DNA from 2 places in the Agromyces sp. GXS1127 genome. Region 1 is predicted to be linked to the other one. Evidence: predicted binding sites of a transcription regulator. Region 1 holds the regulator's gene; the other holds the start of a gene.
The links. The regulator LexA, encoded in region 1, represses DNA repair genes until DNA is damaged. The targets are predictions, from matches to a motif close to TCGAACANNTGTTCGA.
Positions count from the first base shown of each region.

Region 2: the regulator LexA is predicted to act here: its motif matches at 4,329-4,344, upstream of uvrA (excinuclease ABC subunit UvrA).

Region 1 covers NZ_JBOCIG010000003.1:504,917-512,396, reverse strand. Annotated here, with positions in the region: gene priA (bifunctional 1-(5-phosphoribosyl)-5-((5-phosphoribosylamino)methylideneamino)imidazole-4-carboxamide isomerase/phosphoribosylanthranilate isomerase PriA) at 1-272, opposite strand, end outside; gene hisH (imidazole glycerol phosphate synthase subunit HisH) at 384-1,022, opposite strand; gene hisB (imidazoleglycerol-phosphate dehydratase HisB) at 1,019-1,633, opposite strand; gene ACQ393_RS07850 (histidinol-phosphate transaminase) at 1,678-2,772, opposite strand; gene ACQ393_RS07845 (LysM peptidoglycan-binding domain-containing protein) at 2,831-3,169, opposite strand; gene lexA (transcriptional repressor LexA) at 3,483-4,160, shown strand; gene metE (5-methyltetrahydropteroyltriglutamate--homocysteine S-methyltransferase) at 4,271-6,610, opposite strand; gene ACQ393_RS07830 (methylenetetrahydrofolate reductase) at 6,607-7,480, opposite strand, start outside.
Region 2 covers NZ_JBOCIG010000004.1:113,333-120,812, reverse strand. Annotated here, with positions in the region: gene uvrC (excinuclease ABC subunit UvrC) at 1-1,379, opposite strand, end outside; gene uvrA (excinuclease ABC subunit UvrA) at 1,382-4,273, opposite strand; gene uvrB (excinuclease ABC subunit UvrB) at 4,382-6,445, opposite strand; gene coaE (dephospho-CoA kinase) at 6,510-7,127, opposite strand; gene rpsA (30S ribosomal protein S1) at 7,302-7,480, opposite strand, start outside.

The DNA.
Region 1 (7,480 bases):
ATGCCGCCCGAGAGCTCGACGTTCACACCGCGGACCTGGCGGATGACCTTCTTCAGGATCCCGGCGTTCGAACCGCGCCCGAAGGCGGCGTCGAGGTCGACGAGGTGGATCCACTCGGCGCCCTGGTCGGCCCAGTCGGCGGCCGCGTCGACCGGGTCGCCGTAGTTCGTCTCGGTCCCCGCCTCGCCCTGCGTCAGGCGGACCGCCTTGCCTCCCGCCACGTCGACTGCCGGAAGCAGCACCAGGCGGGGGGTCTTGCTGAACTCACTCATCACTGTCCTCGAATCGGATGCCGCGAACACGCGGCCTCGGCACAGTCACAGCATCCTAGTCCGCACCGGAACGCCGTGACGCATCGAAGGTCTCGGGAGGTCTCGCCGGGCTCAGCCGAGCGATCCGATCCAGTTCGAGAGCAGGCGGATGCCGGCCTCCGACGATTTCTCCGGGTGGAACTGGGTCGCCGACAGCGGGCCGTTCTCCACCGCGGCGAGGAAGCGACCGCCGTGCTCCGACCAGGTCAGCTTGGGCCGCGGGAAGGGCGGGATGACATCGAGGCTCCACGACTGCGCCCCGTACGAGTGCACGAAGTAGAAGCGCTCCTCCTCGAGCCCCGCGAAGAGCACCGAACCCTCGTCGGGCTGCACGGTGTTCCAGCCCATGTGCGGCAGCACCTCGCTCGGCAGCTCGGTGACGGCGCCCGGCCATTCGCCGAGGCCCTCGGTGTCGACGCCGCGCTCGACGCCGTGCTCGAACATGACCTGCATGCCCACGCAGATGCCGAGCACGGGCCGGCCGCCGGCCAGACGCCGGTCGATGAGCTCGTCGCCGCGGACCGCGCGCAGGCCGTCCATGACGGCGGCGAACGCACCGACGCCGGGGACGACGAGACCGTCGGCCTCCATGACGGTGCGCCGGTCGGCGGTGAGCTCGACCTCGGCTCCTGCGCGCTCGAGCGCCTTGACCGCCGAGTGCACGTTGCCGGAGCCGTAGTCGAGGACCGCGACCCGGCGGATCGCGGTCACAGGGCGCCCTTCGTCGAGGGGATGCCGCGCACGAGCGGGTCGAGCGCCTTCGCCTGCCGGAACGCCCGTGCGAACGCCTTGAACTCGGCCTCGGCGATGTGGTGCGGGTCACGGCCGCCGAGCACGGTGACGTGGACCGTGAGCCCGGCGTTGAACGTGATCGCCTCGAAGACGTGCCGGACCATCGAGCCCGTGAAGTGGCCGCCGATGAGGTGGTACTCGAAGCCGTCGGGCTCGCCGGTGTGCACGAGGTACGGGCGACCCGAGATGTCGACGACGGCCTGGGCGAGCGCCTCGTCCAGGGGGACGAGCGCATCGCCGTACCGGGAGATGCCGGTCTTGTCGCCGAGCGCGTCGCGGATGGCGCGCCCGAGCGCGATCCCCACATCCTCCACCGTGTGGTGCACGTCGATCTCGATGTCGCCCTTCGCACGGACGGTCAGGTCGGTGAGCGAGTGCTTGGCGAACGCGGTGAGCAGGTGGTCGTAGAACGGCACGGTCGTCTCGATATCGCTCGTGCCGGTGCCGTCGAGGTCGATCGAGAGGTCGATGCTCGACTCGCTGGTCTCGCGCTGCACGCGTGCGGTGCGCGCGGGCCGTTCGGTGCTCATGGGGTCATCCTATTCGGGGAGGCCGGTGGGGATTCCGGGTCGGATCAGGCGTTCGGGGCCGCCGACGGCGCGAACGACGCCATGGCCTCGAGGAACGCGGTGGTCTCGGCCTCGGTGCCCGCGGTGACGCGCAGGCAACCGGGCAGGCCGATCTCGCGGATCAGGATGCCGCGCTCGAGCAGCGCCTCGAACACGGCGTGCGGGTCGTCGACGCCGCCGAACAGGACGAAGTTCGCGCCGCTGCGATAGGGCCGGAATCCGAGCGCGGCGAGCTCCCGCGTGATCCGCTCGCGCTGCGCGCGGATCTCGCCGACCATCGCGAGCATCTCGTCGGCGTGCGCGAGGGCGCCGAGCGCGGCCGCCTGCGTGAGGGCGGACAGGTGATACGGCAGTCGGACGAGACGCAGGGCGTCGATGACCGCCGGGTCGGCGGCGAGGTAGCCCACTCGCGCGCCGGCGAAGGCGAAGGCCTTGCTCATGGTGCGCGACACCAGGAGCCGGGGTCGCCCTTCGAGCAGGGTCAGCGCGCTCGGCGTGCCGGGGTCGGCGAACTCCTGGTATGCCTCGTCGACGACGACCACGCCGCGCGCGGCGTCGACCACCGCGGCGATGGTCTCGAGCGACAGCGGCGTGCCCGTCGGGTTGTTCGGCGAGCAGAGCAGCACGATGTCGGGATCGTGGCGATCGATCGCGGCGACCGCGGTCTCGGGCGAGAGCTCGAAGTCGGCGTCGCGGTCGGCGGCGATCCACCCGGTGCCCGTGCCCGACGAGAGCAGGCCGTACATCGAGTAGGTCGGACCGAAGCCGAGCGCGGTGCGCCCGGGACCGCCGAACGCCTGCAGCACGTGCTGCAGCACCTCGTTCGACCCGTTGGCCGCCCAGAGCTGCTCGGGAACGAGGCCGTGCCCGAGGTACCGGGCCAGCGCCGTCCGCAGCTGCGTGAACTCGCGGTCCGGATAGCGGTTCAGGCCGATGATGGCGGCGGCGACCCGGGCGACGATGTCGTGCGCCACGTCCTCCGGGATCGGATGCGTGTTCTCGTTGACGTTGAGTGCGACCGGCACGACCTTCTGGGGAGCACCGTACGGGGTCTTGCCGCGAAGGTCATCACGGATGGGCAGGTCGTCGAGACTCGTCACCGATCAATGCTATCCGCGCGCTCCCCGTGTGTCGGCGTGCGGCGGCGACCGGGCGCGCTCACCGGGTCGCGGGGAGCACGAGCTCCTGGCCGGGCTGGACGACGGCGTCGTCGAGGCCGTTCAGGCGCATGATCTCGTAGATCACGTCACGTGGATCGGACGACGGGGCGATCGACTCGGCGATCGCCCAGAGCGTGTCGCCGGCGCCGACCTCGATCGTCTCGAACGCGGCCGCGGCCCGCCCGTCGTCGATACCGGCGACGGCACCGCCCGACGAGAGCACCCCGATGAGCACACCGAGCGCGACGGGAAGGGCGGCGAGGCCGGTGAGGACGACGCGGCCGCGCCGGGTGAGCCTGAGGCGCGTGCGCACGGTCGACGATCCGAACGCGGGCATCGTCTGAGCCGCTCCTGCGGCCCCCATCACCACTGCACTCATTCCGCACCTCCCGAGGCTCCAGCCCCGCATCCGGCCCTCGGCCGGGAGGACCGGATGCGAAGCTGTGTTCCGAATATATCTTCGAACATTCCACGCTGCAAGCACCGGAAGTGGGATTTCCGGACCTGGATATCGCGACACACTCGAACGGATGTTTGTCGGCCGGGTGCGAGACGGATACAGTTTCGAATGTCCGACGACAGTCGAACACCGACCACCGACATCCGGACCACGGCGGTCCCGACGAGAGGCGAGGCACGTGAGCATCGACATCGACCAGGCACGAGGCACGGGTGGCCGGTCCCGTCGGCGCAAGACGCTGAGCCCGAAGCAGGTCGCGATCCTCGAGGTCATCCGCGCGTCCGTCTCCGACCGCGGCTACCCGCCGAGCATGCGCGAGATCGGCGACGCCGTCGGCCTCTCGTCCCTCTCGAGCGTCACCCACCAGCTCAACCAGCTCGAGCTCGCCGGCTACCTCCGACGCGACCCGAATCGCCCGCGCGCACTCGAGATCCTGATCGACGTGCCCGGCTCCGAGCAGCGCCCGGCGTCGGTCGAGCCGGCTCCGGTCGGCGACGCCGCCATGGTCCCGATGGTCGGCCGCATCGCGGCCGGCGTGCCGATCACGGCCGAGCAGCAGGTCGAGGAGGTCTTCCCGCTCCCCCGTCAGCTCGTCGGCAAGGGCGAGCTGTTCATCCTCAAGGTCGTCGGCGACTCCATGATCGACGCCGCGATCTGCGACGGCGACTGGGTCGTCGTCCGATCCCAGAAGACGGCCGAGAACGGCGAGATCGTCGCGGCCATGCTCGACGGCGAGGCGACCGTCAAGGTCTTCCGCCAGCGCGACGGCCACACCTGGCTGCTCCCCCGCAACTCGGCCTTCGAGCCGATCCTCGGCGACGAGTCCGAGGTGCTCGGCAAGGTCGTCGCGGTGCTCCGCACCGTCTGATCGCCGAGCCGGCGAGCCCCGGTGCCGGCCCGCTTCGACCCAGCACACCCGCCGACGACGAGGGCGGATGCCGCGGGCTCACCCCGCGGCATCCGCCCTCGTGCGTCGGATCAGGCGGTCGCGACCGCGACCCCCTCGCGCACCGAGCGCGCCGCCTCGACGATGTTCGCGAGCGACGCGACCGTCTCGTCGTAGCCGCGGGTCTTCAGGCCGCAGTCCGGGTTCACCCAGAGCCGGCCCGCGGGCACGCCGTCGACAGCGCGCTCGAGGAGCGAGCGCACCTCCTCGACGCTCGGCACGCGCGGCGAGTGGATGTCGTAGACGCCGGGACCCACACCGTGGTCGAAGCCGCTCGCGGCCAGGTCGGCCACGACCTCCATGCGGCTGCGCGCCGCCTCGATCGAGGTGACGTCGGCGTCGAGCTCGCGGATCGCGTCGATCACGACGCCGAACTCCGAGTAGCAGAGGTGCGTGTGCACCTGCGTCGCCGGCGCAGCGCCCCCGGTGGCGAGGCGGAACGAGCCGACCGACCAGTCGAGGTACGCGGGCTGGTCGGCGAGCTTCAGCGGCAGCAGCTCGCGGAGCGCCGGCTCGTCGACCTGGATGATCCGGATTCCGGCGGCCTCGAGGTCGCCGATCTCGTCGCGGAGCGCCAGCGCCACCTGCCGGGCGGTGTCGCCGAGGGGCTGGTCGTCGCGCACGAACGACCACGCGAGGATGGTGACGGGCCCGGTCAGCATGCCCTTGACGGGCTTCTCCGAGAGCGACTGCGCGTATGCCGACCACTCCACGGTCATCGGCGCCGGACGCGAGACGTCGCCCCACAGGATCGACGGACGCGTGCAACGCGAGCCGTACGACTGCACCCAGCCGTGCTGCGTGACGGCGAACCCGTCGAGCAGCTCGGCGAAGTACTGCACCATGTCGTTGCGCTCGGGCTCGCCGTGCACGAGCACGTCGAGACCCAGGTCCTCCTGCAGGCGGACGACCCGCTCGATCTCCTCGCGCATGAGGTCGCGGTAGGCGGCATCCGTCAGCTCGCCCTTCACGAGGCGAGCGCGGGCGCGACGGATGTCGGCGGTCTGCGGGAACGAGCCGATCGTGGTGGTCGGCAGCGCCGGGAGCGCGAGGTCCTCCTGGGCGGCGACACGGTCGTCGTACGCGGCGCGCGCGAAGGCGCCCGCGTCGAGTGCGGCGAGCCGGTCCCGCACCTCCGGCACCCGAACACCGGTCGCGGCCGCGCGATCGGCGAGGGCAGCGGATGCCGCGTCGAGGTCGGTCGCGATGGCGTCGCGCCCCTCGGTGACGCCCCGCGCCAGCGTCGCGACCTGGGCGACCTTCTGGTCGGCGAACGCGAGCCAGCTCACCAGCCGCGGGTCGAGCGCGGTCTCGTCGTCGACGTCGTGCGGCACGTGCAGGAGCGAGGTCGAACTCGACACGGCGACCGTGCCGGAGACCGAGCGCAGCGCCTCGGCGCGCGCGAACGCCTGCTCCAGGTCGCCGCGCCAGATGTTGTGGCCGTCGACGACGCCCGCGACGAGCGTCTTCGCGGCGAGCGCCTCCTCCGTCACGGGGTCGAGCCGCTCCGGCAGGTCGCCGCGGACGAGGTCGAACCCGACCGCCTCGACGGGCGTGGCCGCGAGCGCAGGCAGGGCGTCGCCGAGGTCGCCGTACGGGGCGGCGACGAAGATCGCCGGACGCGCCTCGGCCGCGCCGAGGGCGTCGTAGGCGAGCGCGACCGCCTCGAGCACGCGATCGCGCGGCTCGTCGAGGCTCTCGCTCACGAGTCCCGGCTCGTCGAGCTGCACCCACTCGGCGCCGGCCTCGGCGAGCTCGCCGAGGATCGCGCGGTAGACCGGGACGAGGTCGGCGAGGCGGTCGAGCGGACGGAAGCCCTCGGGCGCGCCGTCCGCCGCCTTCGACAGCAGGAGGAACGTGACCGGGCCGACCAGCACCGGACGCGTGACGAACCCGGCCGCGCGCGCCTCGCGCACCTGCGCGACGAGCGCCTCGGCGTGCGCGGCGAACGCGGTGTCCGGCCCGATCTCCGGCACGAGGTAGTGGTAGTTCGAGTCGAACCACTTCGTCATCTCGAGCGGCGCGTCGGCGCCCTCGCCGCGGGCCACCGTGAAGGTGCCGGCGAGGTCGAGGCGTCCGTCGGCGCCCAGCAGCCGCTCGAAGCGGGTCGGGATCGCGCCCACGGCCACGGCCGCGTCGAGGACCTGGTCGTAGTTCGAGAAGCTCTCGGGGATCGCCGAGTCCGTCCGGCCGAGGCCGAGCTCGGCCAGCCGCTCGCGGGTCGCGGCGCGGAGGCCCGCCGCGATGCGTTCGAGCTCGGCGGCGTCGATCCGGCCGGCCCAGAACGCCTCGACGGCGTGCTTGAGCTCGCGGCGGCGCCCGATGCGCGGGTAGCCGAGGATCGTGCCGGTGGGGAAGGCGGGTGCGGTCATCGTTCTCTCGTGTTCCTCTCGGTGCCCGCGTGGGCGGGGGTGTTGGCGAGGCCGAGCCGTTCCAGGACGGCGAGGACGGCCTCGTGACGGTTGAAGGTGTACAGGTGCAGTCCGGGGGCGCCGCCCGCGAGGACGTCGGCGACGAGCTTCGCGGCGTGCGCGACGCCGAGTTCGAACTGGGCGTCCGCGTCGGGCTCGATCTCGAGGTCGATCGCGAGCTCGGCCGGCGCCGGGACGCCCGTGATCTGCTCCAGCCGCGCGAGCCGCGCCGGCGTCGTGACGGGCATGATGCCCGGCAGGATCGGGATGGTCACCCCGCCCGTCCGGGCGCGCTGCACGAACGACAGGTAGTCGTCGGCATGCCAGAACAGCTGCGTGATCGCGAGGTTCGCGCCCGCGACCTCCTTGGCGAGCAGCACGTCGACGTCCTGGTTCGACCCGCGCGAGCGCGGGTGCCCGCTCGGGAAGGCCGCCACGGCGACGCGCTCCGGGCGCGGACGCTCGCGGATGGCCGTGACCCCGGGCATGCCGGGGATGCGCGACCGCCCGAACGGCTCGCGTTCCTCCTGCACCCGGTGGATGAGCTGCACGAGCTCCGCGGCGCTGTGCAGGTCGCCGATCGCGTCCTCCGCGTCGGCGGTACCGGCCGGCGGGTCGCCGCGGAGCGCCAGGAAGCTCGTGACGCCCGCGTCGAGGAACTCCCGCACGAGCCGGTTCGCCTCGGCGTGGCTCGACCCGACGCAGGTGAGGTGCGCCATCGGCTCGACGCCCGTGTGCTCGAGCATGTACCGGAGCACGGTGAGCGAGCGGTCGCGGCTCGATCCGCCCGCGCCGAAGGTCACGGAGATGAACGCGGGGTCGACCTCGGCG
Region 2 (7,480 bases), on a different contig from region 1:
GACGAGAGGTAGGCGAGGCGGCGCGTCAGCACCTGGTGGATCGAATCGGTGTCGTCAGTCGTGCTGGGGATCGTGAACCGGCGGTACTCGTCCTTGCGCGGCAATCCGTCCTCGAAGACGACCATCGACGCGACGACGTTGGTGCCGCTCAGGTGCGAGACGTCGAAGCACTCGATGCGCAGCGGCGCGTCGGCCATGCCGAGCGCCTCCTGGATGTCCTCGAGGGCGCGCGAGCGGGCGGTGAAGTCGGCGCTGCGCCGCGTCTTGTACAGCACGAGGGTCTGCCGCGCGTTCTGGCTCGCGGTGTCGAGCAGCGCGGCCTTGTCGCCGCGGCGCGCCGCGCGCAGGCGCACCTTCCGGCCGCCGAGCGCGGCGAGCCAACCCTCGAGCGCCTCGGCGTCGTCGGGGAGCGCCGGCACGACCACCTCGGCCGGCGGGCGGATGTCGTCGCCGTACGCGTTCTGCACGACCGAGTCGACGAGATCGCCGAGGCTCATGTCGAGCTCGGTGTCGACCGTCCACGAGCGCACGCCGCGGATCCGGCCCCCGCGGACGATGAAGAGGTGCACGGCGGCCGCGAGCTCGTCGTGGTCGATGCCGAAGACGTCGACGTCGACGTGCTCGCGGAGCACGACCGCGCTCTTCTCGAAGAACGACTCGGCCGCCTGCAACTCGTCGCGCCGACGCGCCGCGGTCTCGTAGTCCTGCACGGCGGCGGCCGCGCGCATCTGCTGCGTCAGGTCGGTGATGATCCGACGGTCCTGGTTCTGCATGAACGCCACGAACCGGTCGACGTTCGCCCGGTGCTCCGCGACCGTGACCCGACCCGAGCACGGGCCGAAGCACCGGCCGATCTGCCCGGCGAAGCAGGGCTTGCCGGTCTGCATCGCCCGCTTGTAATCGGAGTCCTTGCACGTGCGGATGGGGAAGAGCTTGAGCAGCAGGTCGAGCGTCTCGTTGACCGCCCACACCTTCGGGTACGGGCCGAAGTACTTCGCACCGGGGATGCCGCGTCGGCGCGTCACGATCGCCCGCGGGGCCTCGTCGGCCAACGTGACCGCGAGGTACGGATAGGACTTGTCGTCCCGGTACTTGACGTTGAAGGGCGGATCGAACTCCTTGATCCACGTGTACTCGAGCTGGAGCGCCTCGATGTCGTTGCCGACGACCGTCCATTCGACCGACGCCGCGGTCGTGACCATCCGCCGGGTGCGCTCGTGCAGGGTGTGCAGCGGGGCGAAGTAGTTCGACAGTCGCGCGCGCAGGTTCTTCGCCTTGCCGACGTAGAGCACCCGACGGTCGGCGTCGCGGAAGCGGTAGACGCCCGGATCGGTCGGGATCTCCCCCGGCCGCGGACGGTACGGGACGGTGTTCGCCATGCTCAGCTGGCGGCGACCGCCGGGCCGACGGCGGCCTCGAAGATCTCGCGGAGGAAGTACCCCGTGTGACTCTCGTGGACCTCGGCGACCTGCTCGGGCGTGCCGGTGGCGACGATCTGGCCGCCGCCCGAGCCGCCCTCTGGCCCGAGGTCGATGATCCAGTCGGCCGACTTGATCACGTCGAGGCTGTGCTCGATCACGATCACGGTGTTCCCCTTGTCGACGAGCTTGCCGAGCACCTTCAAGAGCTTCCGCACGTCCTCGAAGTGGAGTCCGGTCGTCGGCTCGTCGAGCACGTAGACGCTGCGCCCGTTCGAGCGCCGCTGCAGCTCGGTCGCGAGCTTCACGCGCTGCGCCTCGCCGCCCGAGAGCGTGGTCGCGCTCTGGCCGAGCTGCACGTACCCGAGCCCGACGTCGACCAGGGTCTTGAGATACCGGTGGATCGCGGAGATCGGCTCGAAGAACTCGGCCGCCTCGCTGATCGGCATCTCGAGCACCTCGGCGATGTTCTTGCCCTTGTAGTGCACCTGCAGGGTCTCGCGGTTGTAGCGCTGGCCGCCGCAGACCTCGCACGCGACGTAGACGTCGGGCAGGAAGTTCATCTCGATCTTGATCGTGCCGTCGCCCGAGCACGCCTCGCAGCGACCGCCCTTGACGTTGAAGCTGAACCGACCCGGCAGGTACCCGCGGGCCTTCGCCTCCGCCGTCTCGGAGAAGAGCGTGCGGATGCGGTCGAACACGCCGGTGTACGTCGCCGGGTTGGACCGCGGGGTGCGGCCGATGGGCGCCTGGTCGACGTGGACCACCTTGTCGAGGTGATCGAGCCCCGCGACCCGGCGGTGCTTGCCGGGCACCTTCCGGGCGCCGTTGAGTCGATTGGCGAGCACGCGGTACAGGATGTCGTTCACGAGCGACGACTTGCCGGACCCGCTCACCCCGGTGACGGCCGTGAAGGTGCCGAGCGGGAACTCGACGTCGACGCCGCGCAGGTTGTTCGCCTGCGCGCCCTCGACGCGGATGACGCGGGAGGGGTCGACGGGCCGCCTCGTGGCCGGGATCGCGATCTCGCGCCGGCCGGCGAGGTAGTCGCCGGTCAGCGACTCGGTGTTCTTCATGAGGTCGGCGTAGCTGCCGCTGTGGACGACGGTGCCGCCGTGCACGCCGGCCCCCGGCCCGATGTCGACGATCCAGTCGGCGGTGCGGATGGTGTCTTCGTCGTGCTCGACGACGATGAGCGTGTTGCCGAGGTCGCGGAGCGCGACCAGCGTGTCGATCAGCCGGCGGTTGTCGCGCTGGTGGAGTCCGATGCTGGGCTCGTCGAGCACGTACAGCACGCCGGTGAGGCCCGACCCGATCTGCGTCGCGAGCCGGATGCGCTGCGCCTCGCCCCCCGACAGCGTGCCGGCGGCGCGCGCCAGGTCGAGGTAGCTGAGCCCGACCCGGATCAGGAAGTCGAGCCGGAGCTTGATCTCGCGCAGCACCTGCGCGGCGATCGCCTGCTCGCGATCGGTGAGCTCGAGCCGGTCCATGAACGCGCGCGCGTCGGTCAGGCTGAGCCGGCAGACGTCGGCGATCGAGGCGTCGTGGATGAGGACCGCGAGCACCTCGGGCTTCAGCCGGTCGCCGCGGCAGACCGGGCAGGGGATCTCACGGAGGTACTCGGCCCAGCGCGCACGCTGCACGTCGGTCTCGGCCTGGAGGTACTGGCGCTCGATGTAGGGCACCACGCCCTCGAAGCCGGACGTGTAGCTCATCTCCCGCCCGTAGCGGTTGCGCCAGCGCACCCGCACCTCGAAGTTGTCGCCGCGGAGCACGGCATGCCGCGCGTCGGCGTCGAGCTCCTCCCACGGGGTGTCGAGCGAGAACCCGAGATCGCGGGCCAGGCCGTCGAGCAGCTTCTCGTAGTAGTTGTAGAGGCTCCGGCCCTGCGAGGTCCACGGCAGGATGACGCCCTCGGCGATGCTCAGGGCGGGGTCGCCGAGCAGGAGCTCCTCGTCGACCGACATGCGCGTGCCGAGCCCGGAGCACTCCGGGCACGCGCCGAACGGCGCGTTGAACGAGAAGGTGCGCGGCTCGATCTCGGTGAGCGCGATCGGGTGCTGGTTCGGGCAGCTGAGCTTCTCGGAGAAGGTCTGCCACGCGGCATCCCCCTCGCGGTCGACGTAGTTGACCTGCACGAGGCCGTCGGTGAGCCGCAGCGCGGTCTCGAGCGAGTCGGTGAGCCGGCCGAGGATGTCGTCGGACGCCACGAGCCGGTCGATGACGACCGAGATGTCGTGCTTGACCTGCTTCTTCAGCTTGGGCGCCTCGTCGAGGCGGATGAGCTCGCCGTCGACGACGGCGCGGGAGTAGCCCTGCCCGGAGAGCTCGCGGAAGAGGTCGACGAATTCGCCCTTCTTCTGCGAGACGACGGGGCTCAACACCTGGAAGCGCGTGCCCGCCTCGAGCTCCATCAGCCGATCGGCGATCTGCTGCACCGTCTGCCGCTGGATCCGCTCGCCGCAGACCGGGCAGTGCGGAACGCCGATACGCGCCCAGAGCAGCCGCATGTAGTCGTAGATCTCGGTGATCGTGCCGACGGTCGAGCGCGGGTTGCGGTTGGTGGACTTCTGGTCGATCGACACCGCCGGGCTGAGGCCCTCGATGAAGTCGACGTCGGGGCGGTCGACCTGGCCGAGGAACTGCCGGGCGTACGCGGACAGGGACTCCACGTACCGGCGCTGCCCCTCGGCGAAGATCGTGTCGAACGCGAGCGACGACTTGCCCGAGCCGGAGAGGCCGGTGAAGACCACCATGGCGTCGCGCGGGATCTCGACGTCGACGTCGCGCAGGTTGTGTACGCGTGCCCCGCGGACACTCAGGCGCGAATGGGCATCGAGACGTGAAACTGGCACCCTACGAGTCTACGAACGCCCTCCGACACTCCTGCCGCGTCGGCACCTGCTGAGAGCGAACACACGTTCGATTCCCAGTCGGATGCCGCCTCCAGCTCGCCGTCCCGGTCAGCCGAGGTGCCCCGCCTTCTCCATCTGCCGCAGCTCGCGCTTGAGCTCGGAGACCTCGTCGCGGAGGCGCGCGGCCAGCTCGAACTTCAGCTCGCCGGCGGCCTCGAGCATCTGGTCGTTGAGGTCGCGGATCAGTTCCTCGAGGTCGTTCGCACCGGCCGCCGCGATGCCGTCGCGCTTCATCGGCACGGGCGAGGTCCTGCGCCCGTCGCGGCCCGCGAGGAGCTTGGCGGTGTCGGCCTCCTCGCGCGCCAGCACCTCGGTGATGTCGGCGATCCGCTTGCGCAGCGGCGTGGGATCGATGCCGTTCACTCGGTTGTACTCGAGCTGCTTGTCGCGTCGCCGGTTCGTCTCCTCGATGGCGAGCCGCATCGAGTCCGTCATCACGTCGCCGTACATGTGGACCTCGCCCGAGACGTTGCGGGCGGCGCGACCGATCGTCTGGATCAGCGAGGTCGAGGATCGGAGGAAGCCCTCCTTGTCGGCGTCGAGGATCGCCACGAGCGACACCTCGGGCAGGTCGAGGCCCTCGCGGAGGAGGTTGATGCCCACGAGCACGTCGTAGACGCCGGCGCGGAGTTCCGTCAGGAGCTCCACGCGCCGGAGCGTGTCGACGTCGGAGTGCAGGTACCTGACCCGGACCCCCGCCTCCGTGAGGAAGTCGGTGAGCTCCTCCGCCATCCGCTTCGTGAGGGTCGTGACGAGCACGCGCTCGTCGCGCTCGGCGCGCGCCCGGATCTCCTCCAGCAGGTCGTCGATCTGCCCCTTCGTCGGCTTCACGACGATCTCGGGGTCGACGAGCCCGGTCGGGCGGATGATCTGCTCGACGACGCCGTCGGCGATGCCCATCTCGTACTTGCCCGGGGTCGCCGAGAGGTACACCGTCTGGCCGACGCGGTCCTTGAACTCGTCCCACTTCAGCGGCCGGTTGTCGAGCGCGCTCGGCAGCCGGAAGCCGTGCTCGACGAGGGTGCGCTTGCGCGACGCGTCGCCCTCGTACATGGCGCCGATCTGCGGGACGGTGACGTGCGACTCGTCGATCACGACGAGGTAGTCGTCGGGGAAGTAGTCGAGGAGGCAGTGCGGCGCCTCGCCCGGCGCGCGGCCGTCGATGTGGCGCGAGTAGTTCTCGATGCCCGAGCAGAAGCCGATCTGCTCCATCATCTCGAGGTCGAAGGTCGTGCGCATGCGCAGCCGCTGCGCCTCGAGCAGCTTGCCCTCGCGCTCGAGCTCCTGCAGCCGCTCGTCGAGCTCGTCGCGGATCGTGCCGATCGCGCGCTGCATGACGTCGACGCTCGCGACGTAGTGCGAGGCGGGGAAGACGGGAACCGCGTCGAGCTTCGCGATGACGGTGCCGGTGAGCGGGTGCAGGCTGTGCAGCGCCTCGATCTCGTCACCGAACATCTCGATCCGGATGGCGTGCTCCTCGTAGACCGGGATGATCTCGATGGTGTCGCCGCGGACGCGGAAGGTGCCGCGCGAGAAGTCGACATCGTTGCGCTGGTACTGCATCGAGACGAACTTGCGGATGAGCCAGTCGCGATCGACGCGCTGCCCGACCTGGAGCGGCATCATCGCATTGAGGTACTCCTCGGGCGTGCCGAGGCCGTAGATGCACGAGACCGTGGAGACGACGACCACGTCGCGCCGACTGAGCAGCGAGTTGGTCGTCGAGTGCCGCAGCCGCTCGACCTCGGCGTTGATCGACGAGTCCTTCTCGATGAAGGTGTCCGTCTGCGGCACGTACGCCTCGGGCTGGTAGTAGTCGTAGTACGAGACGAAGTACTCGACGGCGTTGTTCGGCATGAGCTCGCGGAACTCGTTCGCGAGCTGGGCGGCCAGCGTCTTGTTGTGCGCGAGGACGAGCGTGGGTCGCTGGACCTGCTCGATGAGCCAGGCGGTGGTCGCGGACTTGCCGGTGCCGGTCGCGCCGAGCAGCACCACGTCGGTCTCGCCGGCGTTGATGCGGGCCGCGAGGTCGGCGATGGCCTGCGGCTGGTCGCCGCTCGGCGCGTACTCGCTGACGACCTCGAACGGGCGCACGGAACGGGTCGACTGCATGGATTCGAGTCTAGGTCGGCCCACCGACACCGGGGCCGGGTACGCCGACGGCGTACGGCGGGGATCAGGCGCGCTTCGCCCGTCGCGCGCGATCGATGTCGACCCACAGCGCGTCGGCCTGGCTCATCGTGTGCGCCAGCGTGCCGCCGGTGTCGATCACGACGTCCGCCACGGCCCGGCGTTCCTCGTCGCTCACCTGCGAGTCGACGCGGGCCTCGGCCTGGATCGGGTCGAAGCCGCGCTCCTCGACCAGCCGCTCGACCTGCGTGCGCTTGGGCGCGCTCGTCACCACCACGAGGTCGAACGGGTGGTCGACCTGTGCCTCGACGAGGAGCGGGACGTCGTACACGACCACCGCGTCCGGGTCGTCCCGTTCGGCCTTCGCGATGAGCGTGCCGGAGAGCTCGCGCACCGCCGGATGCACGATGGCGTTCAGTCGGGCGCGCGCCTCGTCGTCGCGGAAGACGAGTTCGCCGAGCCGCTGCCGATCGAGCGTGCCGTCGGAGCGCAGCACGCCCTCGCCGAAGGCGTCGACGATCGCCCGCAGGCACGTCGTGCCCGGTTCGACCACCCGGCGGGCGAGCTGGTCGGCGTCGAGGTGGATGGCGCCGTGCTCGACGAGACGACGCGCGACGGTTGACTTGCCCGACGCGATGCCGCCGGTGAGACCGATCAGATACACGACCCCCACTCTATTCGGGTGCGACCGTCGGTCCGACACCCGCGGCCGCCGGCGCGGCAGGCCCGCCGCCGGTTCCCTCGCGGCATCCGTGCGTGGAAACGCCGGAAGGCCGGCCCGCGGGGGGACCGGCCTTCCGTGTGCGCGGTGCGTGCAGCGCGAGGCTGCCCGACGCGACTAGTTGCTCGAGAGCTTCTCGCGCAGCGCCGCCAGCGAGGCGTCGTCGGCGAGGGTGCCCGCGCCGGCCGACTCGCTGGAGTACGACGAGGTGCCCGACGAGAACGAGTCGTCCGACGCCTGCGCCGCGAGCGAGGCCGCGACCTGCTTCTTGTGCGCCTCCCAGCGAGCCTGGGCTG